3 regions of the Stenotrophomonas sp. STEN013 genome follow, and region 3 is predicted to be linked to each of the others. Evidence: predicted binding sites of a transcription regulator. Region 3 holds the regulator's gene; each other region holds the start of a gene.
What was found. Region 3 encodes FliA, which starts transcription of late flagellar genes. Its sites were predicted from a motif close to TAAAGTTTNNCNNNCNNNGGCCGATAA; they were not measured.

Region 1 (4,499 bases), on a different contig from region 3:
ACGCCGCTGCTGGAACAGCCACGCCCACATCGCCGGATCGCGGTAGGTCGGATCCCAGGCGTTGTGGCCGACACCGGGCAGTTCGGTGTAGCGCAGGTCGGCGCCGACCCGCTGTGCGGCCTGCGCGATCAGGCGCGCATCGGTCGGTGGCACCACGGTGTCATCGGCGCCGTGGAACATCCACACCGGTACCCCGCGCAGCCGTGTGGCCACGGCGGTGTAGGGATCGGTCTCATCGGCCACCTGATCCACCCGCAGTGTGGTGCGTCCGATGCGCGGGGCGGTGATCGCCGCACACACCGGCACCAGCGCGGCGAAGCGCTGGGGCTGCATCAAGGCCAGTTCCCAGGTGCCGTAGCCGCCCATCGACATGCCGGTGAGATAGGTGCGCTGCGGATCGGCGTGGAACTCGGTACTGGCCGCATCCAGCGCGGCCAGCGCCATGCGCGCGTTGCGGCCCAGCCACTCCTCGTCCTTGGGCACCTGCGGCAGTACCACCAGCGCCGGGAAGCTGTCGGCGTTCTTTTCCAGCCACGGGCCGAGCCCTGCCAGCAACTGGCGGCGGCCATCGTCGCCGCGCTCGCCCGAGCCATGCAGGAACAGCACGACCGGTGTACCGGACGGATCCTGGCGGGCCGGAACGAAGACCTGGTAGCGGAACAGGCGGCCTTCGAACGACAGCTCGCGCGCTTCGAAATGACCGCGGCCGGCGGCCGCCGTACTCGTGCGCGCAAGGGTGCAGGCGGTGGACATCAGCAGCATCGACAGCACGATCAGCAGGCGGGTCATGGGCGGCTCCAGCAGCGCGGTGGCGGCCAGCTTAAGCGCAGCGGCGGTGCGCCGTCATCGTTTCGGGCAGCCCGCGCAGGGCGTTCGGCGGCAGGTCATGCGCCGCTGGCTAGACTGGCTGCAATATGACCGAGCTCAAACCTGTCCTGTGGACGCCGGGTTTCCTGCTGGCGTGCCTGGCCAACTTCCTGATGGGCCTGTCGTTCTACGTGTTGATGCCGACGTTGCCGTTCCACCTGGTGGAGCAGCTGCAGATCGGTGAAGCGACGGTGGGCGGCATTCTTTCCAGCTATGTGATCGCCGCGCTGCTGGTGCGGCCGTTTTCCGGCTTCATCGTCGACCGTTTCAATGCCAAACATGCCTACCTGGCGGCGCTGGCCGGGTATGTGCTGCTCACGTCCGGCTATCTGCTGGCGCATACCGTCCTGGCCTTCGTGATCGTGCGGCTGGGCATCGGCGTGACCTTCGCGGTGCTCAGCACGGCGGCGGCGACCCAGGCGATCGACATCATTCCTTCGGTGCGCCGCGGGGAGGGCATCGGCTTTTTCGGTCTGATGAGCAGTCTGGCGATGGCGCTGGGGCCGATGGTGGGGCTGTGGCTGATGGACCACTATCCGTTCGAGCTGATCTTCAAGGTGTCCATCGGCGCCGGTATTGGCGGATTGCTGGTGGCCACCCGCGTGCGTTCGTCACGCAAGCAGCGCCGGGGCGCGGCAACGGTGCTGTCGCTGGACCGGTTCCTGCTGGTGCGGGGTCTGCCACTGGCGTTGAATCTGGCGGTGATCGGGCTGGGCTACGGCATGCTGCTGGCGTTCGCGGCGATCTATGGCAAGCAGCTGGGTGCGGCCAACACCGGGATCTTCTTCACCCTGATGGCGGTGGGAATGATGGTTTCGCGTGCGTTCTCCGGGCGACTGATCGACGGCGGCAACGTGGTGCGGGCCACCCATGGCGGCACCGCCGCGATTGTGGCCGGGCTGGGGATGATGGCCATGGCGCCGGGGCCGGGGCTGTATTACGCCGCCGGCGTGCTGGTCGGCTTCGGCTTTGGCGTGGTCTATCCGGCCTACCAGACGATGATGGTCAATCTGGGCGGGCATGCGCAGCGCGGTACCGCGGTGGCCACCTATTTCTCCGCGCTGGATGTCGGCATCGGGCTGGGCATGGTGGTGGCCGGGTTGATTGCCTCGCAGGTCGGCCTGGCCAGCGCGTTCGCCACCGGTGCGGTGCTGACCATCGGTGCGGGGCTGACATTCGCGCTGGTGCTGGTGCGCCGCGTTGTTCCCACCACCGCCACGCAAACACCGGTAACGACGGGCGCCAGCGAGCGTTGATGTGCCAGAATCGCCGGCGCCGGAAGCGGCGTATGGAAGCGCGGTATCTACACATCACAGGGGAAAACAATGAAAAAGCTTTTTGGCGTGGCACTGCTGTGCCTGTTGTCTGCATGTAGCCAGGGTTTGAACGGTACCTATGGCGATCAGATGGGGATCACCCGTTATGCCTTCCAGTCCAATGGCGAGGTGACGGTTGAAGCCATGGGCGTGTCACAGAAGATGAGCTATGAACGCGACGGCCAGTCGCTGAAAGTTCAGCTGCCGCAGGGCAATGCCCAATTGAACTTCACCATCAAGGAAGACGGTTCGCTGGAAGGGCCGATGGGCATCGTCCTGGAAAAGGTCGAAGAGTAAGCAACACCGCGTCACGCCGGCCCTGTCCGGGCCGGTTGCCTGGGCGCCGGGCATTGTTCGGCGCTCTGCTCAACTCGCTGCCGCCACGGCCGATATGGAGGGTGGGGTTCTGCACGGATGGCGCATACGTTGAACATGGTGATTCTGGCGGCCATCGCGGCTGCATTGGCAGTAGTTCTGATCGCGCGTCTGGCCGGAGGCCGGAAGCTGCCTGCGCGCTGGTCGTCGCGGCCACCTTCCGACACCGGCCCGCAGGCGTCATTGCCGCAGGTGCAACCCATTGCACTGAGCGCATTGCGCCAGCAGTTCCATGTGCTGGCACTCGGCCTGCCCGCGCTGCCCGAGGAAACGCCGGGGCCGGAACATCAGGCCCTGCTCACCGAGGTCAGCACCACGCTGGGCCGTGCGGACCTGTCGCCGCGCTATACGCCGCGCCGTCCACAACTGCTGCCCCAGCTGATCCAGAGCGTCAATGACAGCACCGCTTCGGCGCGTTCGATCAGCCGCATCATCGGCAGTGATCCGGTGCTGGCGGTCAATCTGCTGCGGATCGCCAACAGCCCGCTGTACCGCTTCCAGCGCCGCGAGGTGCAGAGCATCGAGCGGGCGGTGACGCTGGTGGGCAACGACGGCATCCGCCAGATCATCTCGGCGGCGTTGATCCAGCCGGTGATGAATTCCTCCGACCGTGACGGCGGCCGCTTCTCGCGGCTGTTGTGGGATCACACCCTGCGCATGTCGCTGGCCGCGGCCGACCATGCCCGCAGCATGGAGCGCGAGGACGGCTTCGCCGCGCAGCTGGCCGCGTTGCTGCGCGGGCTGAGTGTGGCGATGGTGGTGCAGGCCACCGCCGATGCCTACGCGCGGCGGCCGTTGCTGCAACCCTCGGCGGTTGTGCTGCTGCAGCTGATCGAGCGCTGTGCGGCCGAAACCGCCGCGCGCATCGCCCGGCACTGGGAGCTGGCGCCGGCCATCGTGCAGGCGCTGCAGGACAGCGACGGTGCCGGCAGTGGGTTGGGGCGCTCGCTGCAGCTGGGGGAGCTGGCCGCCTCGCTGTCGATGCTGTGCAATGCCGGGGCACTGCCGGCCGACGAGGCCGAGGCGCAACTGGCGCTGCAGCTGCCGGCGCATGTGGCCGGCTGGCTGTGGAAGCGGGTCAGTGCCGATGCCGCCGACGGCGCCGACAGCGCGGCCTAGAGCTGCGATTCCAGCGGCAGCCAGCTGATCAGGCGGGCGGTGGCCCGCTGCAGCAGCGAGGCGTCTGGTTCGGTGCCCAGCACCTCCGGCGGCGAGGACGCCCATTCCAGCCAGCGCAGGTCGTGCTGGCGATCCAGATAGACCCAGTAGCTCAAGGCCGGGCTGGCCAGACGCAGGTATTCGCTGCGCAGGCGCGCGGCCAGCACCGGATCGTCGAACACCGCGCCCATCTCGGTGTTGAGGTAGGCCGAGCGCGGGTCCAGGTTGAACGAGCCGACAAAGCCGCGCCGGTCATCGACCACGAACGCCTTGGTGTGCAGGCTGGCGCCGGAGCTGCCGAAGGTGGACGCCTTGTGGCGGTCCTGGGCCTTGAGTTCGTACAGGCGCACGCCGCCGGCCAGCAGCGGTTTGCGGTAGCGCATGTAGCCGCTGTGCACGGCGGCGACATCGTTGGCGGCCAGCGAATTGGTGACGATGCCGACCTGTACGCCGTGGGCGACCTGCGCGGTCAGGCCGGCGGTGCCGGCCTCGCCGGGGACGAAATACGGGGAAATCAGCAGCGCCTTGTGCCGCGCGCTGGCCAGTTCGCCGGTCAGCCGGGTGACCAGCCAGTCGCTGCGGTCGGCGCCGCGCAGCTTCTGCGGTGGATCGGAGTGGATCTGCACGCCATCGGTCCAGTGCAGCCCCAGTTGTGCGCCCAGGTAGGAATCGCTCAGGCGGGCGCGGACCCGCTGCAGATAGGGCCCGCTCTGGCGCTGGCGCGCTTCCTGCCCGGACTGGTTGATGAACCGGGCCAGGTCACGCTCGGATGTGCGGTGCAGG
Region 2 (4,499 bases), on a different contig from region 3:
CGCCGAACGGGCCGATGAAGGCACCGTGGTCGGCGCGATGGTCAGCTCCAACGCCGTGCACACCGAACAGGCCGTGGCCGTGGGCGGGGTCAAGGCGATGCCGGCGGTGCGGGCGATGGCGCGCAAGCTGGGCGTGGACCTGACCCGCGTGCGCGCCACCGGTGCCGACGGCGCGGTGACGATGAACGATGTGAAGCAGGCCGCCGCGGCCGGCACCGCCAAGGTCGGCGCCACGCCGATTCCTGCTCCGACGGCCGCTGCCCCGCTGGTCGCCGCGCGGGCCCAAGTCTCCCGTACGCCGCTGTCGGCCGCCGGCAAGCCGATGCGCACCGCCCCGCCGGGCATGGTCGCCAAGGGCCAGCCGGAACCGCTCAAGGGCGTGCGCCGCAACATGGCCCGGGTCATGGCCGACGCGCACAGCAAGGTCGTGCCGACCACGCTCAATGACGACGCCGACATCCATGCCTGGATGCCGGGCAACGACATGACCTCGCGGCTGGTGCGGGCGATCGTCGCCGCCTGCCAGGCGGTGCCGGCGATGAACGCCTGGTTCGACGGTGACACCCTCACCCGCACCCTGCACGCGCAGGTCGACATCGGCATCGCCGTGGACACCGATGACGGCCTGTTCGTGCCGGCGCTGCGCAATGCCGACATGCTCGACGCCCGCGGCGTGCGCGAAGGCATCAACCGCCTGCGCCAGCAGGTGGAAGACCGCTCCATCGCCCCGTCCGAGCTCAGCGGCTACACCATCAGCCTGTCCAACTTCGGCATGTTCGCCGGCCGCTATGCCACCCCGGTGGTGGTGCCACCGTGCGTGGCGATCGTTGCCGCCGGGCGCGCCCGCTTCCAGCTGACCCCGGTGATGGGCGGCGTGGAAACGCACAAGGTGATCCCGCTGTCGGTGACCTTCGACCACCGCGCCTGCACCGGTGGCGAAGCCGCCCGCTTCCTGCGCGCGATGATCGACGATCTGGCCCTGGCCCACTGAGCAGTTTGTTTGCAGCAAGACTTCAGCCCGCAGCAATGCGGGCTTTTTTTGGGGCGGAGGAACCGGGCCTTGCGTTGCCGATGGCGCGGGCACCGCGTTTCGCACTGTCACCCCGGTCTGCGGTCACGGCGCTAGGATGCGCACATCCACCTCCACCTGCGACGGTACGCCTGATGAACAGCTGGATCTGCAGCAACTGCAAGGAAGCCAACGAAGGTCACTTCGAACAGTGCTGGAACTGCGGCACCCATGCCGACGGCTCGGCGCCGGAACGGCCATTCCGGCCCGAGGCCAGCGCGCCATGGCTGCAGCCGCCGCGCCTGATCCAGTGCCTGCGCTGCCCGGGCTCGCGGATGGAGTTCATCGGCCGCAAGCGCTTCCACGAAGGTTCGCAGGCCATGCCGTTCCTGCTGGGCGATCTGGGCGAACTGTTCGTCAACCGCGAGGAGTTCGAGCTGCATGCCTGCCCGGCCTGCGGCAAGGTCGAGCTGTTCCTGTCCAACCTGCCCCGCTGAGCGTCGCCACCCGACCGGGAGTATCGCCATGAGCCACCGCAGCCGTCTGGCCGGTTTCATCATCGATTGCCAGGACACCGACAGTGATACCGCCGCGGCCTTCTGGAGCGCCGCACTGGGCCTGCAGGCGCTGCCGGCCGAGACCGACAGCGACGGCGCGCAGTACACGCGGTTGCGCGATGCGCCCGGTGAGCTGCAGGTGGAAGTGCAGCGGGTCAGCCACCCCTCGCGCGTGCATCTGGATATCGAGGCCGACGACATCGACGCCGAAGCCGACCGGCTGGAAGCACTGGGCGCGCGCCGCATCGGCTTCGTCAAACGCTGGTGGGTGATGGAGGCGCCGACCGGCCACCGCTTCTGCGTGGTGGCGATGAAGCATCCGGCGCGCGGACAGACCCCCAACACCTGGGAGTAACCGCGCCGGCGCGCCGATAATGGCAATCACTTTTCCGCTGGAGATGCCCCGATGTCCGATTCCTCCCTTGCCGGCGCCCGGGTGCTGGTGGCCGGCGGCAGCCGCGGCATCGGTCTGGCCATCGCCGCGGCGTTCGCCCGGGCCGGCGCGCGGCTGTCGCTGTGCGCGCGCGGCGCCGAGGGCCTGCAGCACGCGCGACAGACACTGCAGCGCGAGGGCGCACCGGTGCATGTGCAGGCCTGCGACCTGGCCGATCCGGCCCAGATCCAAAGCTGGGTGGAAGCGGCGGCCGCGGCGCTGGGCGGCATCGATATCGTCATCAACAACGCCTCCGGGTTTGGCAACGGCAATGACGATGCCAGCTGGCAAGCCGGCTTCGAGATCGACCTGATGGCCGCGGTGCGGACCAATCGCGCGGCGCTGCCATACCTGCGGGGCAGCACGATGCCGGCGATTCTCAACATCAGCTCGATCAACGCCTCGGTGCCGACCCCGCGTGCGGCCGCCTATTCCACCGCCAAGGCCGCAGTGAACTACTACACCGTGTCGCTGGCCACCGAACTGGCGCGCGAACGCATCCGCGTCAATGCACTCGCACCGGGATCGATCGAGTTCCCCGACGGCCTGTGGGACCGCCGGCGCAGCAGCGAGCCGGCGCTGTACGAACAGATCCGCGCGAAGATTCCGTTCGGCGGTTTCGGCGATGCCGGGGATGTCGCCAGCGCGGCGGTGTTCCTGTGCTCACCGGCCGCCCGCTGGATCACCGGCCAGGTGCTGGCGGTGGATGGCGGCCAGTCGCTGCAGGCGTAAGCGCCACGCCGGGTAATCGGTTCAGGCCAGCGCCGCCGCGCCGACCACCTGCTCTCCCGGTGGCGGCTGCAGCGCCGCCTGCACCAGCGCGGTGGCGATATGCGCGGCCGGATTGATCCGCCAGCCGCGCGGCAGCACCGGTGCCAACGCGCCCAGCACCACGCCGGCCAGATGCTCCGCCGGGCGACGCTCACGGCGCTGCCCGCCGATCAGGCCCGGCCGCACCAGCGTCAGCGAGCTGAACCCCAACGCGCGCAGATCCCGCTCCAGCTCGCCCTTGACCCGGTTGTAGAACAGCGGCGAGCGCGCATTGGCCCCGGCGGCCGAGTTCAACGCGAACACCTCGCAGCCCTGGCGCTTGACCGCCTGCGCGATCAGCAGCGGATAGCCGTGGTCGATCTGCCGGAACACTTCACGCGAACCGGCCTGTTTAATCGTCGAGCCCAGCGCACAGATGGCCGCGTCCACCCGCCACCACGGCGCCTCCAACGGCAAGGCGGCGAAGTCGTGTACCGGATTGAGCAGCCGCGCGTGGCGCATCGGCAGCGGCCGCCGCGTTGGCGCCACCACACCGCTGCAGCGCGGATCGTCCAGCAGCTGCCGCAGCACCTGCGCACCAACCAGTCCGGTCGCGCCCGCCAGCAATACCCGCATCAGTTACCTCCCGTGATCGCTTGCCGTTCAAGCAGGCGCCCACCTTGCCGATAATGGGGGTTGCTTACCACCTTCCCGGCGCCAGCGCGCCCGCTTCCTGCCCGGACTCCCGCAATGGCCGACAGCACCGAGACTCCCCTTCCCCGCGGCGCCGGGCTGGGACGCATCCTGTCACGCCGGCAGGCGGCAAGCGCCGAACCGGCGGTGAACAGTCCACGGCCGGCCGAGGGCGCCCAGGGCATGGCACAGCTGCAGCTGCTGTTCGCCGCCGCCCGCGAGCCCGAAGCGCTGCTGCACGCCTTCGCCCAGGGCATGGCCACGCTGCCCGGCGAGCTGGGCGACATGGGCCAGCGCCTGCACAGCGCCCAGGCCGAGCGCGACTGGGAGCGCTATGGCCGCCTGCTGCGGCAACTGATCGACAAGTACATCCGCACGGTCGAACTGGACACCACGCCATCGGCGAACGGCGATGCCGCCAAGCTGCGCGACCTGCTGCGCAACACCCTGGATGCGGTGCTGGCCGGCTTGCTGGTACAGGCGCCGGAACTGCAGCAGCACACCGAACGGATGGGCGCCGAACTGCGCCACTGGCAGCCGGGCCAGTCGCTGGCGCCAGTGGAGCAGCAGCTGCGCGAGCTGTGCCACCAGGTCGGCGTGCGCAGCGAAGGGCTGCAGGAACAGCACGACCTGCTGCTGAACCTGTTCGATCTGCTGCTGGAAAACATCGCCGAACTGCTCGAGGGCGGCAGCTGGTTGCAGGGGCAGATCAGCGCGGTGCGCCAGTTGCTGGGCGGCCCGCTGGATCGCAGTTCGCTGGAGCACACCCGCAACGACCTGCGGGAGGTGATCTATCGCCAGGGCCTGCTCAAGCAGGGCATCGACGCCTCCAAGACGGCGATGAAGGAGTTGATGATCGATTTCGTCCAGCAGGTGGACGGCATGGCCACCGATACCGGCGATTACCACGACCGTCTGGCCAGTTACGCCATCTCGGTCCGCCAGGCACGCAGCATCGCCGATCTGAGCCAGCTGCTGCAGGACGTGCTGCAGGACACCGCGCGCGTGCAGGCGCAGGCGCTGCGCGCGCGCGACCACCTGGCCAATGCCCGGGCCG
Region 3 (4,499 bases):
CCGATCCGGCCCGCGCCCGTGGCCTGATGCTGGGGCTGGTCTCGAAGAAGCTGCCGATCGCGCCGATCGACCCGATCGAAAGCGGCGGCGTCATCGCCCTGGTCGGCCCCACCGGCGCCGGCAAGACCACCACCATCGCCAAGCTGGCCTCGCGTTTTGCCGAAGCCCACGCCGCCCGCGACGTGGCCCTGGTCACCACCGACACCCAGCGCATCGGCGCCCGCGAGCAGCTCTACGGCTTCGGCCGCCAGCTCGGCGTGGCCGTGCACGAGGCCAACAGCGGCACCAATCTCAACCAGCTGCTGGAGCGCCTGGCCGACTACAAGCTGGTGCTGATCGACACCGCCGGCCTGGGCCAGCGCGACCGCGCCCTGGCCGCCCAGCTGCAGTGGCTGCGCGCCGCCGGCCAGATCCGCACCTTGCTGGTACTGCCTGCCAATACCAGTTTCCAGGACATGGACGAGGTGGTACGCCGCTTCGGCGCCGCCAATCCGCAGGGGCTGGTGCTGACCAAGCTCGATGAGACCGGCCGGTTCGGTTCGGCGCTGTCGGTGGCGGTGGACCACAACCTGCCGATCACCTGGGTGACCGACGGCCAGGACGTGCCGGAGGACCTGCATCGCGCCTCGGCGGCGAATCTTGTACTTCGCCTTGAAGATTTGCGCCGCGCGGCCGATATGCCCTGCAACCTGGAGTCCAACAATGCCGTCGCGTGAGTACGCCCAACTGACCAACACCTTCCCGCTTTCGGCCACGCGTCGCGAGCCGGCCGGTCCGGTACGCACGATTGCGATCACCGGCGGCAAGGGCGGCGTGGGTAAAACCAACGTCTCGGCCAATATGGCCGTCGCCCTGGCCGGCATGGGCAAACGCACCCTGCTGCTGGACGCCGACCTGGGCCTGGCCAACATCGACGTGATCCTGGGCCTGCAGCCCAAGCACACCCTGGCCGACCTGGTCGCCGGGCGCTGCACGCTGGACGAGGTGATCATCGAAGGCCCCAACGGCGTGCTGGTGGTGCCGGCCGCATCCGGTCGCCGGCACATGGCCGAGCTGCAGCCGGCCGAGCATGTCGGTCTGGTCAACGTGTTCTCCGAGCTTGAGCGCGAGCTGGACGTGATGATCATCGACACGGCTGCCGGCATCACCGACAGCGTGCTGACCTTCTGCCAGGCCGCGCAGGACACGGTGGTGGTGGTCTGCGACGAACCGGCCTCGATCACCGACGCCTATGCGCTGATCAAGGTGCTCTCGCGCGAACGCGGTGTGGACCGCATGCAGGTCGTGGCCAACATGGTGCGCGACCCCAACGAAGGCCGCGTGCTGTACGAGAAGCTGGTGCGCGTGTGCGACAAGTTCCTGGCGGATGTATCGCTGAATTACCTGGGCTGCGTGCCGCAGGACGACTGGCTGCGCCTCTCGGTGCAGCGCCAGCAGCCGGTGGTGAAGGCGTATCCGTCTTCGCCGGCCGCGCTGGCCCTCCAGGAAATCGCGCTGCGAACCTCGCGCTGGGAAGCCCCGACCGAAGCCCGCGGCGGCGTCGAGTTCTTCCTGGAACGCATCATCCAGCGCGGGGTGCCTGCATGAATCCCGCCGCCCAGTACCGTGAAGTGCAACGCGCCAGCAGCAATGACTGCATCGCCCAGCACGCGGACCTGGTACGCCGCATCGCCCATCACATGGCCGCGCGCCTGCCGGCCAGCGTGGAGATCGACGATCTGATCCAGGCCGGGATGATGGGTCTGCTGGAAGCATCGCGCAGCTACGATGCCGACCAAGGAGCATCGTTCGAGACCTATGCCTCGATCCGCATCCGCGGCTCGATGATCGACGAGATCCGGCGCGGCGACTGGGTGCCACGCTCGGTGCACCGGCGTGCCCGTGAAGCGGCCGGCACCATCCGCCGGCTGGAGCAGGCCAGCGGCCGTGCCGCCAGCGCCACCGAGGTGGCCGAGGCCATGGACATCCCGCTGCCCGAGTACATGCGGCTGATCGAAGACGCCTCGCGTGGCCAGGTGCTGAGCCTGGAATCGCGGATCGAGGACCAGGGCGAGCTGGACACGCCGGCCAGCGGCGGCCCGACCCCGCAGCAGATGCTCGAACGCAGCCAGTTCGGCGCCGAACTGGGCAAGGCCATCGCCCAATTGCCCGAGCGCGAACAGCTGGTGCTCTCGCTCTACTACGAGCAGGAATTGAACCTGAAGGAAATCGGCGCGGTACTGGGTGTCAGCGAATCGCGTGTCTGCCAGATCCACGGCCAGGCCACGCTGCGCCTGCGCGGCCGATTGAAGATATTCGAGGCGGCAGACGCCGGTCTCGAGGAACCATGAAGAGGAAAGCCCTTTGAACAAGAACATGCGCATCCTGATCGTCGATGACTTCTCGACCATGCGCCGCATCGTCAAGAACCTGCTCGGCGACCTGGGCTTCACCAATACCGCGGAAGCCGAGGACGGGCATGCGGCGCTGTCACTGCTGCAGAGCCAGCCGTTCGATTTCGTTGTCACCGACTGGAACATGCCGGTGATGACCGGCATCGAGCTGCTCAAGGCGATCCGTGCCGACGCCAGGCTCAAGACCCTGCCGGTGCTGATGGTCACCGCCGAGGCCAAGCGCGAACAGATCATCGAAGCGGCCCAGGCCGGCGTGAACGGCTACATCATCAAGCCGTTCACCGCGCAGACCCTGGAAGAAAAGCTCGGCAAGATCTTCGAGCGTCTGGCGGCGAGCGCCTGATGGCCGGTCACAGCGAAACCCTGGGCGACAAGAGCGCCCTGATCCAGCGCCTGCAGGATGCACTGGCCGCACTGGAGAGCGGTGACGAAGCCGGCTGGCGTCGGGAAATCGACGCGCTGGCCGCGCTGCGCACCCAGCCGATGATGGCCGGCCTGGGCCGGCTGGCCCGCGAACTGGGCCAGGCGCTGGGCGAACTGCCCAGCATTTCCACCGATGCCGGCGAGCTGGACGATGCCTGCGCGCGGCTGGACCACGTGGTCGAGATGACCGAAAAAGCGACCCATCGCACGCTGGACCTGGCCGAGGAATGCCGCACGCTGACCGAACAGCTGCGCGCCGAAGGCCTGAATCCCGGCCAGGACGTGATCCTGGACCGCATCCGCCACAACCTCACCGAGGTGGCACTGACCCAGAGCTACCAGGATCTGACCGGGCAGATCATCCGTCGCGTGGTCGGCATCGTCCGCCGCGTACACGAAGGTTTCGGTGCGCTGGGGCTGCCGCCGCCGGAGGAAGACACGCGCAATGCCGGGCTGGCTGGCCCGGCGGTCAGCGGCCTGGACCGCCACGCCGTCTCCCAGCATGACGCTGACGACCTGCTCTCGGATCTGGGGCTGTAAACACATGAGTGCTTTTGCCGACGACATCGCCGCCGACTTCATCCTTGAAGCGCAGGAAATCCTCGATCGCCTCGGCGAGCAACTGGTGGCGCTGGAACAGGCCCCGCAGGATGCCGACCAGCTCAATGTGGTGTTCCGCGGTTTCCACACGCTCAAGGGCGGCGCCGGCTTCCTGTCGATCACGCCGATGGTCGAGCTGTGCCATGCGGCAGAAGAAACCCTGGGCATGGCCCGGTCCGGCAAGGCCCAATTGCTGGCCCATCATTTCGATGCCGCCCAGCAATCGCTGGACTGGCTGCAGTCGATGCTCGATGCGGTCTCCGCCGGCACCGACCCGGCCCACGCCCCGGCCAGCCTGATCGCCCAGTTCGACATCGGCGCGGCGCCCGTCGCTGCGCCGGTGAAGACCGCGCCGGCCGCCGCCGACAGCGACCTGATCAGCGAGGACGAGTTCGAAGCGCTGCTGGACGCCCTGCACGGCCCCACCGCGCCCGGCGCGGCCCCCGCAGCCAAAGCGGGCGATGACCTGATCAGCGAAGATGAGTTTGAAGCGTTGCTCGACCAGCTGCATGGAGGCGCCGCCCCGGGCGCGCAACCTGCTGCCGCTGCGCCGCCAGCGCCCGCCGCAACGGCAACGCCTCCTGCCCCGGCCTCCCGGCCGGCACCGCCGCCCAAAGCCACAGGCAAGGCGACCGAAGCCGAGCAGACGGTACGCGTGGACACCAAGCGGCTGGATGCCATCGTCAACCTGATCGGTGAGCTGGTACTGGCCCGCAACCGTCTCAAGACCCTGCGTACGCGATTGAAGGACGAAGAACTGGATCGGGCCGTGTCCACCCTGGATATCGCCACCGCGCGCCTGCAATCGGCAGTCATGCGCACGCGCATGCAGCCGGTCGGCAAGGTGTTCTCGCGCTTCCCCAAGGTCGCCCGTGACGTGGCCCGCTCGTTGAACAAGGAAGTGGACCTGGAGCTGATCGGCGCCGACACCGAGCTGGACCGCAATCTGGTCGAAGCCTTGGCCGATCCGCTGGTGCACCTGGTGCGCAACGCCATCGACCACGGCGTGGAAGCGCCCGACTTGCGTGAAGCGCAGGGCAAACCGCGCGTGGGCCAGGTCCGCCTGACCGCGCAGCAGGAAGG

Region 1: ACVOMH_RS06245 (HDOD domain-containing protein) is a predicted target of FliA. The motif match lies at 2,550-2,576, and genes of this name have one in related genera.
Region 2: ACVOMH_RS03660 (GGDEF domain-containing protein) is a predicted target of FliA. The motif match lies at 3,413-3,439, and genes of this name have one in related genera.

Annotation. Positions count from the first base shown of each region.
Region 1 is NZ_JBRREO010000002.1:440,438-444,936, forward strand. It holds gene ACVOMH_RS06230 (carboxylesterase family protein) at 1-789, opposite strand, end outside; gene ACVOMH_RS06235 (MFS transporter) at 915-2,123, shown strand; gene ACVOMH_RS06240 (hypothetical protein) at 2,193-2,480, shown strand; gene ACVOMH_RS06245 (HDOD domain-containing protein) at 2,616-3,677, shown strand; gene ACVOMH_RS06250 (phospholipase D family protein) at 3,674-4,499, opposite strand, start outside.
Region 2 is NZ_JBRREO010000001.1:825,833-830,331, forward strand. It holds gene ACVOMH_RS03635 (dihydrolipoamide acetyltransferase family protein) at 1-991, shown strand, start outside; gene ACVOMH_RS03640 (hypothetical protein) at 1,165-1,506, shown strand; gene ACVOMH_RS03645 (VOC family protein) at 1,535-1,921, shown strand; gene ACVOMH_RS03650 (SDR family NAD(P)-dependent oxidoreductase) at 1,973-2,731, shown strand; gene ACVOMH_RS03655 (Rossmann-fold NAD(P)-binding domain-containing protein) at 2,753-3,385, opposite strand; gene ACVOMH_RS03660 (GGDEF domain-containing protein) at 3,500-4,499, shown strand, end outside.
Region 3 is NZ_JBRREO010000003.1:62,744-67,242, reverse strand. It holds gene flhF (flagellar biosynthesis GTPase FlhF) at 1-716, shown strand, start outside; gene ACVOMH_RS08130 (MinD/ParA family ATP-binding protein) at 703-1,587, shown strand; gene ACVOMH_RS08125 (RNA polymerase sigma factor FliA) at 1,584-2,330, shown strand; gene cheY (chemotaxis response regulator CheY) at 2,344-2,736, shown strand; gene ACVOMH_RS08115 (protein phosphatase CheZ) at 2,736-3,356, shown strand; gene ACVOMH_RS08110 (chemotaxis protein CheA) at 3,361-4,499, shown strand, end outside.